3 regions of the Stenotrophomonas sp. TWI587 genome follow, and region 1 is predicted to be linked to each of the others. Evidence: predicted binding sites of a transcription regulator. Region 1 holds the regulator's gene; each other region holds the start of a gene.

Region 1 (4,860 bases):
GTTGCGGTCCAGCTCGGTTTCCGCGCCGATCAGTTCCAGCTCCACTTCCTTCTTCAGCGAGCGCGCGACATCGCGCGCCACCTTCGGGAAGCGCGAGAACACCTTGCCGACCGGCTGCATGCGGGTGCGCATCACCGCCGACTGCAGGCGGGCGGTGGCAATGTCCAGGGTGGAGACCGCGCGGTCCAGCTCTTCATCGTGCAGGCGTGCGCGCAGGGTCTTGAGGCGGTTGCGCGAGAGCACCAGCTCGCCGATCAGGTTGACGATCGCATCCAGGCGCTTGGTGTCCACGCGCACGGTGTGCTCGGCCTCGGCGACCGGTTTGTTGGGCGCCGGCTTGTTGGCGGCAGGCGCGGCGGGCGCAGCTACTGCACGTGGCGCCGGTGCCGGCGCGGCCGTCACGGCCTTGGCACCGGGTGCCGCGCCGCCGTGCAGCTGGTCGAGCAGGGATTCGAACTCGTCCTCGCTGATCATGCCGTCGTCTTTCCTGGCGGCGACCGCGGTCGGTGCGGCACCGCCATGCAGCTGGTCCAGCAACGCTTCGAATTCATCGTCGGTGATCAGCTCACCGCTGCTGGGGCCGGCCGCGGCACTCGGTGCCGCCGCCGGAGTGGCCGGGCCGTTGACGTCGAACTGTGCGATCAGCTCCGGCGGGGCATAGCCCGGCTCGGTGCCGGCCGAGACCGAATCCAGCATCGACTGCAGGTAGTCCAGCGACTGCTGGGCCGCATCGAAGTGATGGGCCTGCAGCGTGGCTTGGCCCGAGCGCGCCATGCCGAGGGTTTCCTCGGCGGCATGGCACAGCTCGACCATCGCCTGGATGCCGAGGAAGCCCGCGCCGCCCTTGAGCGTGTGGAACCCGCGGAACACGGCGTTGAGCTGGTCACCGTCCTGGGGCGCCTGCTCCAGCGACACCAGCTGTTCGCCGAGGCGATCCAGAATCTCCTGGGCCTCGAGGATGAAGTCGGCAGCGATATCGTCCGGAACAGCACTCATGATCGTTAAAGTCCCAAATCGGAGAGCAGGTCGTCAGCGTCGACCTGTGAAACCTGGTGGCGGTCCAGACCGGTCACGGCCGGGCCGGCCAGGCCGTTGTCGCGCTTGTGCGCGGTGTCGTCCTGCGGCGGCAGCCCGAGTGCACCGAAGCCCTCATGCACGCGACGCACGATGCCCACCACGCGGCGGATGATCTGCCCGGTGAGATCCTGGTAGCTCTGGCTGAGGGCGATCTCGGTCAGGTTGTGGCGTATGCGGTCCAGCTGCTGGTCCTGGTCGGCCGTCAAGCCATTGGCGCGCAGCTGCTCAGTGAGCGTGCGGCATTCTTCGGCCAGGTCCAGGGTGCGGTGGGTGGCCTGTTCGGTCATCGCCACCACGTGATCCAGGCGTGCGCAGGCATCGTCCAGTTCGCCGGCTTCGCTGGGCAGGCTGGGCAGCTCGCCCAGCGCCTGGCCCAGCTCGCGGGCGAGCCGGTTCAACCCGGCCATCATCGGCTGGGTGCGCAGTGCGGCGAGTGCGTCGATTTCCTGACGCCACGCCGCTTCGTCGCCTGATTCCAGCGCGGCCAGTGCATCCTGCAGGCGCTGCACCAGCGCTGATTTGTCGCTCAGGGTTTCCATCAGGCGCTCGCCGCCAGACGCTCGAAGATCTTGCCGAGCTTTTCTTCCAGGGTCTGGGCGGTGAACGGCTTGATGATGTAGCCGTTGACGCCGTTCTGGGCCGCTTCGATGATCTGCTCGCGCTTGGCTTCAGCGGTCACCATCAACACCGGCAGCGTCTTGAGCTTGGCGTCGGCGCGGATGGCCTTGAGCAGGTCGATGCCCGTCATCACCGGCATGTTCCAGTCGGTGACCACGAAATCGAACGGCTGGCTCTGCAACAGCATCAGCGCGGCATGCCCGTCCTCGGCTTCGGCCGTGTTGGTGAAGCCCAGATCGCCCAGCAGGTTCTTGACGATACGACGCATGGTCGAAAAATCGTCGACGATCAGGATACGCATGTTCTTGTCCAAAGCTCTTTCCTCGGTCTTAATGGTTCTCGAGGCCGGCGTCGGCCGCCTCGAAGATTTTCAGTCGGCCACGCAGGCGCAATACGGCCTGGCCATGGATCTGGCACACGCGCGATTCGCTGACGCCCAACACGGCGCCGATCTCTTTCAGGTTCAGTTCCTGCTCGTAGTACAGCGACAGGACCAGCTGTTCGCGCTCGGGCAGCAGCCCGATCGCGTTGCCCAGCTCCCGCCCGAACTCACCGCGCTCCAGCACCTGCTGCGGGGTCGGGCCGCCCTGGGCGACGGTGTCCAGCTCGCCCTGGTCTTCGATCCGTGATTCCAGGCTCAGCACCTGGCCGCGCGAGGCATCTTCCATCAGGCGCAGATAGTCGGGCAGCGGCATGTCCATCGCGGCGGCCACTTCCGTGGCGCTGGCGGCACGGCCGGTGCTCTGTTCGAGCCGGCGGATGGTGGCGGCGGCGTCGCGGGCCCGGCGATGGACCGAGCGCGGCACCCAGTCACCACGGCGGATCTCATCGATCATCGAGCCACGGATGCGGATCGAGGCATAGGTCTCGAACGAGGCGCCCTGGTCGGCGTCGTAGCTGCGCGACGCTTCGATCAGGCCCATCATGCCGGCCTGGATCAGGTCGTCCACTTCCACGCTCGCCGGCAGGCGTGCCGCCAGGTGATGGGCGATACGGCGGACCAGGTCGGAGTGCTGGGCAATGCACTCGTTCGCGGCGACCCGCTGGACCTCTTTGTACTGTGCGGCGCCTTTCATGCGGTCACCCCGCGTTGCTTGAGGATGCGTTCCAGGAAGAACTCGACGCCGCCACGTGGCTCGGTCGGGGCCTGCCAGCGTGCGGTACGGCGTGCGATCTCGGTCAATGCCAGCGCCGAGGGGCTGGACGGGTAGGCCTTCACCACCGGCTGCTGGCGCTGGACCGACAGGCGCAGCCAGTCGTCCTGCGGCACACAGCCCAGGTAGTTGAGCGACACATCGGCGAGGAACTTCTCGCAGACGCGGGTCAGCTTCTCGTACAGCACCCGGCCTTCATTCGGGTCGCGCACCATGTTGGCGACCACCTGGATCCGGTCCACGCCGCGTTCGCGCGAGAGCACCTTGATCAAGGCGTAGGCGTCGGTGATCGAGGCCGGCTCATCGCAGACCACGACGACGGTGTCCTGGGCGGCCTGGCAGAAGGTCAGCACGCCGTCGGTGATGCCCGCGGCCGTGTCCACGACCATGATGTCCAGTTCGCGCTCCAGCTCGGAGAACACGTTGACCAGGCCGATGTGCTCGGCCTGCTGCAGCTCGGCCATGTTGCGGCGGCCCGAGGCGGCCGGCACCACCAGCACGCCGCCGGGGCCTTCGATGATGACCTCCTCCAGCGTGCAGCGCCCGGCGACCAGGTCGGCCAGGGTCACCGTCGGCTTCAGGCCCAGGATCACATCGACGTTGGCCAGGGCCAGGTCGGCATCCAGCAGCAGGGTGCGTTTGCCCATGCTCGCCAGCGCCACGGCCAGATTGGCCGAAACGTTCGTTTTGCCCACGCCGCCCTTGCCGCCGGTGACGGCGATGGTGCGGACCGGGCCCAGCGGCTGGCTTCGGGTAGCCGACAACGGGAAGGTCTGGGTCAGCTTGGCGTACTCACGCGACGGCATGGTTCAACTCCGGGTTGCAGGGCATATCGGCCGCGCGGCGCAAATCTTCAAGGCGAAGTACAAGATTGGCCGCACTGGCACGGTGCAGGTCTTCAGGAACGTCCTGGCCATCGGTGACCCAGGTGATCGGCAGGCGGTGGTCGACGGCCACCGACAGGGCGGTACCGAAGCGACCGGTCTCGTCCAGCTTGCTCAGCACCACACCCTGCGGGTTGGCGGCGCTGAAGCGGCGGACCACCTCGTCCATGTCGCCGAAACTGGTGTTGGCCGGCAGTACCAGCAGGGTGCGGATCTGCTCGGCGGCCCGCAGCCACTGCAGCTGGGCGGCCAGCGCACGGTCGCGCGGGCCCAGGCCGGCGGTGTCGATCAGGACCAGCTTGTAGTCCTTCAGGCGTTCCAGCAGCTGGTTCAGATCGCTTCCACTGCTGGCCTCGTGGACGGCGATGCCGAGCTGGCGGCCGAAGCCGTACAGCTGCTCGCGGGCGCCGATGCGGCCGGTATCGGTGGTGACCAGGGCCACATCGCGGGCGGCATGGGCTTCGGCGAAGCGCGAGGCCAGCTTGGCGATGGTGGTGGTCTTGCCGGCACCGGTGGGGCCGACCAGGGCGATCACGCCGCCCGCTTCGAGCGGGTCGACCGGGGCGATCGGCAGCTTCTTGGACAGCAACCCCAACATCAGGCCACGGCCACGGTGGGCTTCGGTGTCCAGCGGGATCTGCATGGCCACGTCGCGGCTGATACCGGCATCGAAGCCATATTCGTCCATCAGGTCCAGTGCGGCGGCGCGTACCGGCGAGCCGCGCAGGCGCTCGTCGGTGAAGCGGTGCATTTCACGCTCGATGACGTGGCGCATGCCGGCCACTTCGTGACGCAGCTGGCGGATTTCTTCGTCGTCGCGCGGGATCAGGGCCAGGTCCGGCACGCTGGCCACGACCGGTGCCGGTTCGTTGGCGGCGGCAGCGGTGGTCACCGGCAACGGCAGCGGCAGCGCCGGCGGTACGGCGGTGGCCACGATCGCGGCCGGGGCGAGCACGGCCGCGGCCGGCAATGCGGGCTCGTCCATTTCATCCAGGGGCGGATCGATCACGAAACGGGCGCGGTTGATCGGGGCCGGCGCGGGAACAGCCTCCACCGGCTCGGCGGGCGAGGCTGCCGCGGCCTGCTCGACATTGAACGGCGCGAAGATCTGCTCCGGCAGCGACGGT
Region 2 (4,860 bases), on a different contig from region 1:
CCGAGACACAGCCCGGCCAACAACAGGGGCGACCATCGCATTGGCGGGAATCCTTGCAGCCAGTGGACCTGCATCATAGCGGCAATGCCGCGCAGGTCAGACCGGTTGCAGCAGGCGCAGGCCGAAGGCCGGATCGGTCGCGTTCCAATGCGCGGTCACCTGCAGGCCGGCATCGGCGGCCATGCGGGCGAACACCGCATCAGTGTATTTATGGCTGTACTCGACCGTCATCGCTTCACCTTCGGCGAAATCGAAGGCCTGGCCATCCACGTGCACGCGTTGCGCGCGTTGGCTGACCAGCTCGGTTTCGATGCGCAGCCGCGGCACGCTGTAGCGGGCACGATGGCGGAAGCCGTCCAGATCGAAATCGCTGCCGATGTCGCGGTTGAGCCGACGCAGCAGATTGAGGGTGAACTCGGCAGTGACCCCGGCGGCATCGTTGTACGCCGCTTCGATCAACGACGCGTCCTTGTGCAGGTCGATGCCGATCAGGGCCATGCCATCCGGACCCATGGTCTGGCGCATCGCCTTCAGCAGTGCGATGGCGTCGTCATGGGCGAAGTTGCCGAGCGTCGAGCCGGGGAAGAACACCAGGTGGCGGGCGGGCTCGCGCTGCGGCGACGGCAACTGGACCGGGTGGGTGAAGTCGGCGCAGACCGGCAGCATTTCGATATCCGGCAGCGACGGTGCCAGCCGGGTGATGCTGTCCAGCAGAGCGGCGCGCGAGATTTCGATCGGGGTGTACGCGACCGGCTCACGCAGCGCATGCAGCAGCAACTCGGTCTTGCGGCCGCTGCCACTCCCCAGCTCAACCACGTGCAGACGCGGGCCGACCACCTTGGCGATGTCATGCGCACAGTCCTGCAGCAGCTGCAGTTCGGTGCGGGTCGGGTAGTACTCCGGCTGCCGGGTGATCTGCTCGAACAGGGCCGAACCCTGCGCATCGTAGAAGTACTTGGACGGCAGCTGCCGCGGCGTGGACGAGAGCCCGCGCAGGATGTCGGCGGTGATCCGGTCACGATCCGGCTGTAGATCGGTCAGTGCATCCAGCGCATCACGGACCGAGCTCATGCGACGTCCCGGGCCAGGCGCAGGCCGGCGAACTGCCACCGGGCCGACGGCGCGAAGAAGTTGCGGTAGCTGGCGCGCAGATGATCGGCCGGCGTGGCGCAGCTGCCGCCCCGCAGCACCCACTGCCCACACATGAACTTGCCGTTGTACTCGCCCAGGTTGCCCGGGAAGGTACGGAAGCCGGGATAGGGCCCGTAGGCGCTGCTGGTCCATTCCCACACATCGCCGAACAGCTGGACGATGTCCCCCTCTTCCTCCGCGCCGCCCGGGTGCAGCTGATCGGCATCGGCAAAGCGGCCACGCAGGGCGCGGCCAGCCGTCGCCGCTTCCCATTCGAACTCCGTGGGCAGGCGGGCGTCGCACCAACGCGCGTAGGCGTCGGCTTCGAAATAGCTCAGGTGGCAGACCGGCGCATGCGGATCGAGCGCGCGCCAGCCGCCCAGAGTGAACTCGCGCTCCAGCGCGTCATCCCAGTACAGCGGGTGCTGCCACTGCTGTTCCTGGCACAGCGTCCAGCCTTCGCTCATCCACCAGCGCGGCTCGCGATAGCCGCCGGCCTGCACGAACTGACGGTACTCCTCGTTGTTGACCGGGCGGTTGGCCAGCGCATGCGCCGGGATCAGCGCGCGGTGCACCGGCGATTCGTTGTCATACGCAAACGTCGACTGGGTGGGCCACACCGGTGCGCCGATCTCCACGATCCGTTCCGGGCTGCTACGCCACTGCAGCGGCAGCGCACGCGCCGGGCTTGCCGGGAGATCGGTGCGGTACGCCGGTTGCAGTGGATTGGACCAGAACGCGTGCTTGATGTCGGTCAACAGCAATTCCTGGTGCTGCTGCTCATGGTGCAGGCCGAGCAGAAGCTGATGCTGGGCCTGCTCGCTCAGATTGCCGGCCTGCAGTGCGGCGAGCACACGCTGATCGATCTCCGCGCGGAAGTGCAGCACCTCGTCCAGCGTGGGGCGCGAGAGCAGGCCGCGCTGTGAGCGTGCATGGGCCGGGCCAATGCTCTGGTAGTAGCTGTTGAACAGGTAGTGCCAGTCCGCATCGATCGGGGCGTAGCCGGGGCGGGTCGCCAGCACGAAGCGCTCGAAGAACCACGTGGTATGGGCCAGGTGCCATTTCGCCGGGCTGGCGTCGGGCATGCTCTGGACCATGGCATCTTCGGCACTGAGCGGTGCGGCCAGCGCGAGCGTGCGTGCACGCACGGTGGCGTAGCGGACGGCCAGCGGCGATGGCGGGGCGGCAGTGTGCGGTAGTGCGGCAGCGACGGCGGTATTCATTGCGGTGAGGATCGACCAGCCGGGGTGAGTGCCACGTCATGGCACCGCATCGATTCAGTGACATTGCTCAAGTTGAATACGCGCAGGCCGCTACCGGGGAAGACCCATCGCCTGTGTAGTCCGGTTTGCACGCTGCAGCCACGGCGCGCCGGCCACCACGTGGACCCCCTCTTGCGGACGCATCTGCTACGCCAGCCCAGTCACTATCTGTTCGTGCTGCCTGCAGTACTGGTGGCGCTGGGATTGTGGGCCGCCACCCCCGCGGCGGAAGCCGGCAGTCCGGTGCATCGCCTGCTGCCGATGGTACTGGCCTGCCTGGGTGTCGGCCTGGCGCTGATCTACAACCGCGTCCGGGCGCTGTGCCTGATGCTGGCCATCGCCTTGGCGTTCGCCCTGCTGCATGGTGTGGTCGGCACGTTCCTGCGCGATGGCGTTGTTTCGGCACAGACCCCGCTGATCTTCCATGCGGTGTCGTGGTGGCTGCCACTGCTGTTCCTGCTGCATGGGCTGTGGCCCGAACGCGGACGGCTGCGCCAGGACCTGTTGCTGCGCGGGGTGGTCAGCGGGACGGCCCTGGGCATCTTCCTGCTGTTGGCCACGCAGGTTCCCGACGGCATGCAGGCGCTGCTGTCCGATCGCCACCTGGCCTGGCTGCCCAGCGACTGGAATGCGCTGGCCCAACTCCCGGCGCTGCTGTTTCTCATTACGACGGTGGCCTTGGCTGTCCAGGCCTGGCGACGCCCCCGCCCGCTGCACACCGCCCTGCTGATCGCCCTGCTCTGCCTGTGGTGGCTGCTGCCGCGGGTGTTCGTCTCGCCGGCGCTGCTGCCGGCGGTGAGCTGCATGGCGCTGCTGCTGATCGTCTCGGCGATGTTGCAGGAGGCATTCCACATGGCCTTCCGCGATGAGCTCACCGGCCTGCCCGGGCGTCGCGCGTTCAATGAATATCTGCAGCGCGTGGGCGCCACCTACACCATCGCGATGGTGGACGTGGATCATTTCAAGCGTTTCAACGATACCCACGGCCACGATGCCGGCGATGACGTGCTCAAGCTGGTGGCCGCGCGCCTGGCCGAGGTGGGCGGGGGTGGCCGCGCGTTCCGCTATGGCGGTGAGGAATTCGCGCTGGTGTTCCTGGATCGCCCTGCCCCGGCCTGCGTGGCGGCCGTGGAAGAGGTCCGCGCGACGATCGAGGGGGTGCGGATGCATCTGCGCGACCGTGCCGCACGCAGCCGCGACGATGCGGTGGGGCAGCTGCAGCGCGGGCGTGGTGGCAACGGCGCGGTGGTGCAGGTGACGGTGAGCATCGGCGTGGCCGACAGCCGGGTCGCCGACAGCGCGCAGGCGGTGATCAAGGCCGCCGACCAGGCGCTGTATGCGGCCAAGGACGCCGGCCGCAACTGTGTACGTGCACTTGGCCAGCAGGGCACCGTGCCGGTGCGCGCCACCGCACTGGCTCAGGGCAACGCGTCGAGATAGAACCAGCGGCCGTCTTCGCGGAGAAAGCGGCTGTGCTCCAGCATTTTCACCGCACTGCCGCCGCCGACCTTGTAGCGGGCGGTGAAGCGCACCTGGGCACGGTCGGGATCTGAGCGGGTGTGGGCGTGGATCGTCAGCCCGAGCCACTGGGTGCGCTGGCCGGGTGCTTCGGCCAGCGAGAGCTCGGCCGGGCGCGTGGACGGGTGCCAGCTGGCCAGCAGGTAATCGTCCAGATGCCGTACGTAAGCGCTGTAGCGCGAGCGCATCAGCGTTTCGGCATCCGGCGCGGGAGTGCCGGCATGGTAGAGCCCGCAGCAGGCGGCGTAGGCCAGCGGGCGGCCGCAGGGACAGGGATCGGAAGAGACGGTGGTCATGGGGGTATTGTCGCGCGATGACCGGGCGTATGCTTGCGCGCCCTGCGTTGCGATGCCCCGCCGTGCTTGAGATGGTTCCCCCTGAGCTGTTCTGGTTGGTGGCGATCGCCTTCATCGCCGGCCTGGTCGATGCCGCCGTGGGCGGCGGCGGGCTGGTGCAGCTGCCCGGGTTGTTCACCGTCCTGCCGCAGCACACGCCGGCGATGCTGTTCGGCACCAACAAGTTCAGCTCGATGTTCGGCACCGCCGCGGCGGCGTTCCGCTATGCGCGCAATGTGCGCTTCCCGTGGCGGCCGGTGCTGTTCGCGGCGGGCACGGCCTTCGTGTTCTCGTTTGCCGGGGCCACGGCAGTCAGCCTGCTGCCCAAGGACGCGGTACGCCCACTGGTGCTGGTGCTGCTGGTGGCGATGCTCGGCTACACGCTGTGGAAGAAGGACTTCGGTGCCCTGCACCGCCCGCGCGAGATCGGCCGCAAGGAGCTGGTCACCGCGTTGGCGATCGGTGCGGTGATCGGGTTCTACGACGGCTTCTTCGGGCCCGGCACCGGCAGCTTCCTGATCTTCCTGTTCGTGCGCTTCTTCGGGCTGGACTTCCTGCGCGCGTCGGCCGCCTCCAAGGTGGTGAACCTGGCGACCAACGTGGCGGCGATCTCG
Region 3 (4,860 bases), on a different contig from region 1:
GACATCAGCGGCGATGGCGGATTGATCAAGCAGGGCGCTGGATCACTGACCCTGGCCGGTGTCAGCACCTACAGTGGTGACACCCGCATCGAACGCGGCACGCTCGCGCTGCGCGGTGGCGCCTCGATCCGTTCCAATGTGCTCATCGCGCCGCAGGCCGGCAGCCCCGGCAATGCGGCCCTGCAGTTCATGAACGGAACGACGCGGGTCGGGGGCAACGTGGACAACGGCGCGAGCGTGATCCTGCGCAGCGCCAACATCGACGCCACCATCGAGGGCAATTACGTGCAGCGCGCCGGTGCGCAGCTGGTGGTGGCGCTGGGTGCCAATGCGCTCAAGATCAACGGTACGGCGTCGCTGGCCGGCAACGTGCACGTGGACAGCATCCTCAGTGGTTACGTGGCCGCGGATGGGCGCACGCAGGCGCTGCTGCATGCCGATGGTGGCGTGAGCGGCACATTTGCCGGGGTGACCAATGCGCTGGCGACGGGAACGCTGATCCAGACCAGCCTGATCCACGCGAGCAACGATGTCAGTCTGGTCACCAACCGGATCAACGTCACCAGCGCGGCCCAGCAGGCCGGCCTGGGCGGTATCACGCTGGCCTCGGCGGCGCGGGTGGAATCGGCGTTCGAGGTCCTCGATGGCAGCGGTGGCGCGCTCACCGGCTTCGCGGGAGCGGCCGGTGAGCTGCAGCGTGTGGAGGGTGCCGGTGCGTTGCAGGCAAGCCTGGACAGCCTGTCCGGCAAGGCACATGCGCTGGCGGCCGCATCCACCTTCGACAGCATCGACATGAACCGCCGTGCGCTGTCGGCACGTGTTGGTGAGGTACAGGCCGCACCGCGTGTGCGCGGGACCTGGCAAAGCGCGCTGGGCGAGGCCGGGCAAGGCAGCTTCGCCGGCAACGGCGTGGCCACCCGGGGCTGGATGATGGGCCAGGACATGGCGCTGGGCAGCCACGGCATGCTGGGGTTCGCCTTCGGTGAAACGCGCAGCTTCGGCGGCCGTGACTGGGGCAGCGACCGCGGTCGCGACCGCCAGTCGCAAGCGCAGCTGTATGCGGGCTGGGGCACCGGTCGCGCCTATGCGATGGGGCAGCTCGGGGCAGGCCAGTTCACCCGCGAGATCGACCGCCAGCTGCTGCTCGGCGCGGGTCAGTACGGCGTCAACGCACGCTATGGCGGCAGCTTCAGTGCGGCCAGCGTGGAATCCGGGTATCGCTTCGGCAATGCCATCGCGTCGCTGACGCCCTATCTGGGCGCCGAGTATGCCCGCGTGGACAGCGACGGCTTCAGTGAGCAGGGGGGCATGGGCTTTGGCCTGCGTACGCTCGATGCGGTCAGTACGCGGACCCAGGCCTTGGCCGGCCTGCGCGCCGAGCGTCGCTGGGGCGGGTGGTCGCTGCGCGGCTATGCCGAGTGGCAGCAGCACCTGGCCAGCACAGGCCAGGCGCTGGAGGCCAGCTTCGTGGGCGTGGAGGCCTGGGCGCCGTTGTCCGGCCTGCAGCCGGTCCGCTCGGGCGGCTTGTTCGGGCTGTCGGTGGAATCGTGGTTGAGCCGCAACACCCGCCTGGCGTTCGGCTATGACCAGCGTTTCGGCCCGCGCGGCGATCTGCGCCAGGTGCAGTTGCGCTACTCGGCCGGTTTCTGACGCCGGCTGGCAGCCGTCCAGGCGGAGAACCGCAACAAAAACGGGCGCGATCGATGATCGCGCCCGTTTCGTTTGTCGCCCTGGCAGATCAGTTGCCGCGCAGCGTTCCCAGCCGCGGCGTGGCGCGGCCCAGCGGCATCTTCAACTTGCCGATCGACAGGATGCGTGATTCTGCGATCTGATCGGCGGCGCGTTGCGGCGCGATGCCCTCGCTCTGCGACAGCGCGAAGATGCGGCCGAGGTTGTGGTAAATGCTGCGGATCAGGCGCATCGCACGCTCGCGGTTGTAACCGTCGATCTCAAGCGAGACGTTCATCACGCCGCCGGCGTTGACCGCGTAATCGGGCGCGTAGAGGATGCCGCGTGCATGCAGCTCGTCACCCACGTCCAGGCTGGAGAGCTGGTTGTTGGCGGTGCCACAGACGATCTTGCACTTCAGGCGTGGCAGCGTGTCCGGATTGATCGCACCTTCCAGCGCACACGGCGCGAAGACGTCGGCATTGACGTCGTAGATGTCCTCAGGCTTGACGGCTTCGGCACCGTATTCGGTCACCGCACGCTCGACCCGCGCGCTGTCCAGATCGCTGACGTACAGCTTGGCGCCACGGTCGCGCAGCAGCTTCACCAGTTCCATGCCGATGTGGCCCAGGCCCTGCACCGCGATGCTGGCCTTGCCGACTTCCTCATGCCCCAGCTTGTGCTGCATCGAGGCCATCAGCGCCTGCAGCGCGCCATAGGCGGTGAACGGTGCTGGATCGCCGGAGCCACCGTGGACCTGGTGCACGCCGGTGACGTACTCGCTTTCCAGGTAGATGTTCTCCATGTCGTTGACATCGGTGCCGACATCTTCGGCCGTGATGTAACGGCCACCCAGCGAATCCACGTAACGACCGAACGCGCGGAACAGCACTTCGGTCTTGTCACGCTTGGGCTCGCCGATGATCACGGCCTTGCCACCGCCTACGTTGAGGCCCGCCAAGGCGTTCTTGTAGGTCATGGTGCGGCTCAGCCGCAGCGCATCTTCCAGGGCCTCGTCGGTGCTGGCGTAGGGACGCATGCGCACACCGCCCAGGGCGGGGCCCAGCGTGGTGTTGTGGATGGCGATGATCGCCCTCAGGCCGGCATCGCGGTTGTGGCAGAACACCACTTGTTCGTGACCGGTGGATTCGAGGGTTTCAAATAACATGGTGGCTCCGATGGTGCGAACGGTGGCGAACAGCGGCGAACGCACCAGCAAAAGGTGGGGTGTAAAACAAAAAAAGCGACGTCGTCGGGTCTCGGACGGGTCGCGCGGCGCCATTCTAGAGCATTCCGCCGGAGGGTGTTGTCAGGGTGGGCCATTAAAGTTGCCGACCTGCAGGCCGATGCCGTCGCAAGGGTGGGCATCACCGGTAATCGCAGGACGGATCACGTGGGCGCAGTCGCAACAAGGCAAGTGCGGTACCCCACATGGCCTGGAGCCTCGGCGTGACGGGCGCGGTTCTTATCGCGGTCCTGATCGCCGCCCTGCTGGGTGGGGCGGTGCTGCTGCGCCGGCGACGTGCCGCGCTGGCGCCATCGGCCGCCGGCCCCGTCAGTGGTCACTCCCCGGCAGCCACGGCCGCTGTTGCGCCCCTGTGCCACGAGGACGATCCGGTGGCTGCCCTGCAGGCTGGTCTGCACGCGCTTGCCCTGGTGCCGCGCAGTGGCGATGCCGCCGATGCCGCCGTGCGGCACACCGTCGAGCTGCGTGATGCGGTCACCGCCTCGCTGCTGGCCCGGGACTGGTCGGCCAGGCATCTGCCGCGTCGCCCGCAGCTGCTGCCGCAGCTGATCCAGACGGTCAACGACAGCGACGCATCGGCACGCGCGATGGCCGGGATCATCGGCCAGGATCCGGTGCTGACCGGCAACCTGCTGCGGATTGCCAACAGCCCCGTCTACCGGGTGCAGGCCAAGCCGGTGGAAACCCTGCAGCGCGCTGTCACCCTGGTCGGCACCGACGGCATCCGCCAGATCATCAGCGCGGTGCTGGTGCAGCCGGTGATGCAGCTGCAGTGCGATGCGTTTCCGCAGTTCAGCGCGGTGATCTGGGAGCATGCGCTGCTGGCCTCGCGCGTCGCGGCCGACCACGCGCGGACCGTGACCCATGAGGACGGCTTCGCTGCGCAGTGGCTGGGCCTGACCCAGGGGCTGGGTGCGGCGCTGGTGATGCGCCACCTGCTTGATGCCTGCGCGCAACACCAGGTGCCCGCACCACCGCGCCTGTTGGCGGCCGATCTGCTGGAGGGTTGGACCCTCCCGGTCGCCAGCCGCATCGCTGCGGCGTGGGAGTTGCCCAAGGCGGTGCATGACGCCCTGATCCGCCAGAGTGGCAGTGGCCTGGCCGCCAGCCTGCGCTTCGCGCGGGCGGTGGCGGCGGCCAGCCTGCTGTGCCGCCATGGCCGGATCGGGCAGGTCCAGGCGCTGGCTCTGCTGGAGCAGCTGGACGACACGCCGCCCCATGTTCTGCAGTGGATCTGGCGGCGCGTGCACGGGCGGGCGGTGGAGACGCTGGAGGGTGACGAGCCCGGCTTGGCGGTGGCGCAGGCCGGCTGAGCTAGAGCTGCGACTCCAGCGGCAGCCAGCTGATCGCGCGCGCGCTGGCCCGCAGCCAGACGCCGGCGTCCGGTTCGGTGTACAGCCAATGTGGCGGCTGCGCATCACGCTCCAGCCAACGCACCTTGTCATCCGGCCCCAGCGCCACCCAATAGCTCTGGCGCGGGTCGGCCAGGTGCAGGTACTCCTCGCGCAGCTGGCCCGCCAGCACGGGATCGTCGAAGAGCACGCCCATCTCGGTGTTCAGATAGGCCGAGCGGGGGTCCAGATTGAACGAGCCGACGAAGCCGCGCCGGTCGTCGATCATGAACGCCTTGGTGTGCAGGCTGGCGCCACTGCTGCCGAACAGGCCGCCGCCATCGACGTTGCCACGTGACTTGAGCTCGTACAGCTGCACGCCACTGCGCAGCAGCGGGGCGCGGTAATGCATGTAACCGCTGTGCACGGCAGCCACGTCATTGGCGGCCAGGGAGTTGGTGATGACCGCAACCTGGGCCCCGCGCGCGACCATCGCACCCAGCCCTTCGGTGCCGTCCTCGCCAGGAACGAAGTAGGGCGAGATCAGCAGGGCTTTATGCCGCGCGCTTTCCAGTTCCTGCACCAGGCGCGTGACCAGCCAACCGGCCTGATCGT

What was found. The regulator FliA, encoded in region 1, starts transcription of late flagellar genes. The targets are predictions, from matches to a motif close to TAAAGTTTNNCNNNCNNNGGCCGATAA.
Region 2: ABE464_RS09380 (GGDEF domain-containing protein) is a predicted target of FliA. The motif match lies at 2,422-2,448, and genes of this name have one in related genera.
Region 3: ABE464_RS09880 (HDOD domain-containing protein) is a predicted target of FliA. The motif match lies at 2,992-3,018, and genes of this name have one in related genera.

The regions. Positions count from the first base shown of each region.
Region 1 covers NZ_JBDJMW010000001.1:541,586-546,445, forward strand. The annotation lists gene ABE464_RS02490 (chemotaxis protein CheA) at 1-996, opposite strand, end outside; gene ABE464_RS02495 (protein phosphatase CheZ) at 1,002-1,616, opposite strand; gene cheY (chemotaxis response regulator CheY) at 1,616-2,008, opposite strand; gene ABE464_RS02505 (RNA polymerase sigma factor FliA) at 2,025-2,771, opposite strand; gene ABE464_RS02510 (MinD/ParA family protein) at 2,768-3,655, opposite strand; gene ABE464_RS02515 (AAA family ATPase) at 3,642-4,860, opposite strand, start outside.
Region 2 covers NZ_JBDJMW010000004.1:420,047-424,906, reverse strand. The annotation lists gene ABE464_RS09395 (lytic murein transglycosylase) at 1-41, opposite strand, end outside; gene egtD (L-histidine N(alpha)-methyltransferase) at 97-1,071, opposite strand; gene egtB (ergothioneine biosynthesis protein EgtB) at 1,068-2,354, opposite strand; gene ABE464_RS09380 (GGDEF domain-containing protein) at 2,526-3,833, shown strand; gene ABE464_RS09375 (YchJ family metal-binding protein) at 3,812-4,207, opposite strand; gene ABE464_RS09370 (TSUP family transporter) at 4,270-4,860, shown strand, end outside.
Region 3 covers NZ_JBDJMW010000005.1:118,747-123,606, forward strand. The annotation lists gene ABE464_RS09870 (S8 family serine peptidase) at 1-1,650, shown strand, start outside; gene ABE464_RS09875 (Glu/Leu/Phe/Val dehydrogenase dimerization domain-containing protein) at 1,739-2,836, opposite strand; gene ABE464_RS09880 (HDOD domain-containing protein) at 3,100-4,227, shown strand; gene ABE464_RS09885 (phospholipase D family protein) at 4,229-4,860, opposite strand, start outside.